2 regions of the Reyranella sp. GW821-FHT14A01 genome follow, and region 1 is predicted to be linked to the other one. Evidence: predicted binding sites of a transcription regulator. Region 1 holds the regulator's gene; the other holds the start of a gene.
What was found. Region 1 encodes LexA, which represses DNA repair genes until DNA is damaged. Its sites were predicted from a motif close to TGTTCNNNNTGTGTTCNG; they were not measured.
Positions count from the first base shown of each region.

Region 2: the regulator LexA is predicted to act here: its motif matches at 1,457-1,474, upstream of recA (recombinase RecA).

Region 1 is NZ_JBXAPM010000003.1:199,462-201,858, reverse strand. It holds gene AC1ROX_RS07660 (hypothetical protein) at 1-260, opposite strand, end outside; gene lexA (transcriptional repressor LexA) at 455-1,204, shown strand; gene AC1ROX_RS07650 (ComEC/Rec2 family competence protein) at 1,215-2,397, opposite strand, start outside.
Region 2 is NZ_JBXAPM010000009.1:13,120-15,516, reverse strand. It holds gene AC1ROX_RS16620 (YkgJ family cysteine cluster protein) at 1-54, shown strand, start outside; gene recA (recombinase RecA) at 234-1,304, opposite strand; gene AC1ROX_RS16610 (CaiB/BaiF CoA transferase family protein) at 1,676-2,397, opposite strand, start outside.

The DNA of each region.
Region 1 (2,397 bases):
CCGAGGACCGCCGGGACAGCGGCCACAGCCATGGCAGGCGGCTCATTGTCGTATAAAACAACTCGGTCGGCGTTGGCCGGAAAAGCGATGTACCTGCGGGCCTTCGAACCCGGGCCGTTCACATCGACACGGCGAATGCCCGAAAAATAGACGTCGACGCCGTTTGCCGTTCGTTCGACGCGCGCAATCCAGCAAGCCGCCGCATCCGTCGATTGGAGCGCGAGCAAGACAAGAAGACTTCCGAGACTCCAGCGCAGCATCCAAAACTCCAGCTTTCGCATCCGTCAGCATAGTACCTTCAAGTCAGTGAAGCGCTCGGTTTGGGAGACCTCTCGAAGCATCGCAATCCCCGTTGTCCTCGGGATAAGTTGACCTTTTGGCGGAACTAAACTAGAACATGTGCCGGGTTTCAGGATTTGTTCCTAAATCCGGTAGGCGTTCTGGGGAGAAGACGGTGCTCACCCGCAAGCAAAACGAACTGCTTCTGTTCATCAACAAGCGGCTCAACGACGACGGCGTGTCGCCCTCCTTCGACGAGATGAAGGAAGCGCTGCGGCTCAAGTCCAAGTCCGGCATCCATCGCCTGATCACCGGCCTCGAGGAGCGTGGCTTCCTGCGCCGCCTGCCGCATCGCGCCCGCGCGCTGCAGGTCATGAAGCTGCCGGACAGCGCCGCTCTGCCGGCGCCGAACGTCACGCCGCTGCTCGCCGAGGCTCGCCGCGCCGGTTTCTCCGAAGGCCGCGAAGGCTTCGTGCCGCAGATCGTGCGCGCCGACCGGGTGCCGTTGGCCGGCGCCATCCAGGCCGCCAACGAGGCGCAGGCGCTGAGCCTGCCCCTCTATGGCCGGATCGCCGCCGGTACGCCGATCGAGGCGCTGCGCGACAATTCGACGACCGTCGACGTCCCCGTCTCCCTGCTGGGCTCGGGCGCCCACTACTGCCTCGAAGTCCAGGGCGACTCGATGGTCGAGGCCGGCATCCAGAACGGTGATATCGCCATCATCAAGAGCGCCGACACCGCCGAGAGCGGCGAGATCGTCGTGGCGCTGATCGACGATACCGAGGCGACCTTGAAGCGCCTGCGCAAGAAGGGCGCGTCGATCGCGCTGGAGCCCGCCAACGCCGCCTACGAGACCCGCATCTTCGGACCCGACCGGGTCAAGATCCAGGGCCGCCTCGCCGGCCTCTATCGCCGCTATCACTGAGGCAGGTTCGTCAGGCACCCGGCGCCTTCACCGGCGCGGTCTGGCGCATCGAACTGTTGGGCACCCAGGGCCGGTCGCCACGACGGCCGTTGGCGGTCTCGCGGCGCACATTGAGATCGTCGAGCCACAGCGCATGCGCGCCATCCTTCCAGGCATCGCGCCGGTCGATGACGAGACGCGGGCCGCGACAGCGTGCCTGCGCATCGACGGTCGACAGGACGATGTCGGCCGAACCGCAGGCTTCGGCGAGGCGCCGGTCGTCGCTTACCATGGCGATGCGCCACGGCCCCTTGCGCCAGCGACAGAGCCCGGTGTTGCAGCCGAGGCCGGCCGCCTCCTGGTCGGCGCTCACGGTCCAGCGCTTGGCGCCTTCCTGCCCCTGCCGGCGTGCCCACGAATCGCTCACGAACCGGTCGGTGCGTGCCGAGGCGACATGGACCACGCCCTTCTCGTCGCGCAGGCCGAGCACGCGGCCGTCCTCGCTCATCAGCAGATCGGGCGCCGGCGGCGGGCCGAGCATCAAGCCGATCGCCACCACAGGCAGGCCGGCGTAGCGCCAGCGTCGTCGCCACAGGCAGAGCCACAGGCCGCCCGCGGTCAGCAGCCACAGGCTGGCGCCGGGCAGCGACGGCACGAGCATGGCGGCGTCGGGCCAGGCCGCGACATGGAAGGCGATGGCGTTCAGCCAATCGACGCCCCAGCCCATCGGCACCAGCGCAATCGCCTCCAGCCCGAACGGCATCAGCAACATGGCGAGCAGGCCCCAGGGCATGATCCAGAAGCCGGTGAGCGGCACGCCCAGCAGGTTGGCGACAACGCCGAGCAGCGACAGGCGATTGAAGTGGTAGGCCGCGAAGGCGCCGGTCGCGATCGAGGCGATCAGGGTCGTGAGCAGGCTCACGGCCAGGGCAGCGCCGATCCGCCATGCCCAGCGGTGGCGCGAGAGCTCGGCCCGCTCATGCAGGCGACGACGCAGGGGCGCCGCCGATTCCCAGCCCGCGATCAGGGCGACCACGGCCGCGAACGACATCTGGAAGGAGGCACCGGTCAGCGACTCCGGTGCGATGACGAGCACGATGACGGCCGACCAGGCGACGAGGCGCAGCGACAGCGCCGTGCGGTCGAGCAGGATCGCCAACAGCGCGAAGGCCGCCATCGCGCAGGCGCGCTGCGCCGGCACCGGCGCGCCGGCG
Region 2 (2,397 bases), on a different contig from region 1:
ACGGGGCCGGAGTGGATTCAGAAGTTCCTGAAGGGGATGTCGCGGAAATCCTGAGGGTGTGCTGCACCGCTCGTGTCTTTTCTGCGCTGTGCGGGCTCTCGCGCATTTGAATGCGCTGCCGCCCGCCCCGCCCATTTTCTTTAGGCGCCAAAGGCGCCCAAAGAAAATGGGCGGTGCCACGCGTGGGGTGTGGCACCGCCCTTAGGGACCCGGAGACAGGGGATCGGGGTCCGCTATTCCTCGTCGTCGTCGTCTTCCTTGCCGCCCTCCATCAGGGCGTTGGCGAGGATGCCGGCGTTGGCACGCACCTTGTTCTCGATCGCATTGGCGACCTCGGGGTGCTCCTTGAGGTAATTCTTGGCGTTCTCGCGGCCCTGGCCGATGCGGGTGCCGTCGTAGGAGTACCAGGAGCCCGACTTCTCGACGACGCCGGCCTTCTCGCCGAGATCGATCAGTTCGCCGGCCTTGGAGACGCCCTCGCCGTACATGATGTCGAACTCGACGACCTTGAACGGCGGCGCCACCTTGTTCTTCACGACCTTGACGCGCGTGGCGTTGCCGACGACCTCGTCCTTGTCCTTGAGCGCGCCGATACGGCGGATGTCGAGGCGGACCGAGGCGTAGAACTTCAGCGCATTGCCGCCCGTCGTCGTCTCGGGGCTGCCGAACATGACGCCGATCTTCATGCGGATCTGGTTGATGAAGATCACCAGCGTGTTCGACTTGGAGATCGAGGCGGTGAGCTTGCGCAGCGCCTGGCTCATCAGGCGGGCATGCAGGCCCGGCAGCGAATCGCCCATCTCGCCTTCGAGCTCGGCGCGCGGCACGAGGGCGGCGACCGAGTCGATCACCAGCACGTCGATGGCGCCGGAGCGTACCAGCGTATCGGCGATCTCGAGCGCCTGCTCGCCGGCGTCGGGCTGGGAGATCAGCAGGTTGCCGATATCGACGCCCAGCTTCTTGGCGTAGCCCGGATCGAGCGCATGCTCGGCGTCGATGAAGGCGCAGGAACCGCCCTTCTTCTGGGCCTCGGCGATGACGTGCAGCGCGAGCGTCGTCTTGCCCGAGCTTTCCGGACCATAAATCTCGACGATGCGGCCCTTGGGCAGGCCGCCGATGCCCAGCGCGATATCGAGGCCCAGCGAGCCGGTCGAGATCGCCTCGATCTCCAGCGCCTCGCGCTGGCCGAGCTTCATGATGGAGCCCTTGCCGAAGGCGCGCTCGATCTGGGCGAGCGCGGCATCCAGCGCCTTGTTCTTGTTTTCCATGCCTTCTTTTTCGACCACCTTGAGCATCGCCGACATTGGCTCTCTCCTTCTTCCCATGCCCCTGTCAGGAGCGGCAATGCGGATAAGTCCGCCGCGGGTTGGATCGTCTGGTGGCGCCAATGTACCCATTTTGTTCCATTCGGCAATGAAACAAATAACTCCCTGATTGAACTAATGTTCTTGACACTAGTTCTAGTTATGTTCCCTGCGGATTATCCCCGGGTCTGGATATTTTCTCTCATGCCACCAAGGCGCGGAGAGCGGCACCACGGCGGGAGATCGCGCGACGTGCCGGGCCGCCTTCTTCGAATCGTTTGTTTCTTTTATTTCGTTTGTTTCGTTTATTCGCCGGAATTCCATCACGAGCGGCCGCCGGTGCGCCTTCCGCGCGGGATCGGAGACCGGCCCTACCGCGGACCGAGCGTGCCGGCTTCCTTCAGCCTGCCGACCTCGACGATACCATAGCCCAGCGCCTCCAGCACTTCGTCATTGTGCTGGCCGATCTCCGGCGGATCGGACGTGAGCGGCGGCCGCCAGCCCATCATCTGGAAGGGCAGCAGCGGCAACTGGGTCTGCACGCCGCCCGGCAGGGTGGTCGGCGCCAGCGAGCCGTTGGCCAGCAGATGCGGATGATCGAACAGGTCCTGCGGCCGGGCGACCGGCGCGAAGGAGATGTCGGCGTCGAGGCACATCTGCTCGAGCGCCCCCTTGGTGTAGGCCTTGAAGACCTCGGCAACCTTCGGCACCAGCCACGGCCGCGCCTCGATACGCAGGTTGTTGGTGGCGAGCTTCGGGTCGGCGGCCAGCTCGGGCTGCTTGAAGAACTCGCAGAAGCGCTTCCACTGGCCGTCGCTGGTGATGCCGATGAAGACCTGCAGCCCGTCGGCGGTGTTGAAGATCTCGTAGACCGCCCACGAGCTCACCCTCTCCGGCATCGGCGGCGGCGGGGCACCGTTGATCGCGGTGATCGCGAGATGCTGGCCCATCAGGAAGACCACCGATTCGAACAGCGCGCTCTCGACCAGACCACCCTTCCCCGTCCGATCGCGCTGCTTCAGCGCCAGCACGGTGCCGAACGCGCCGAACATGCCGCCCACGATGTCGATCACCGAGGTGCCGGCGCGCAACG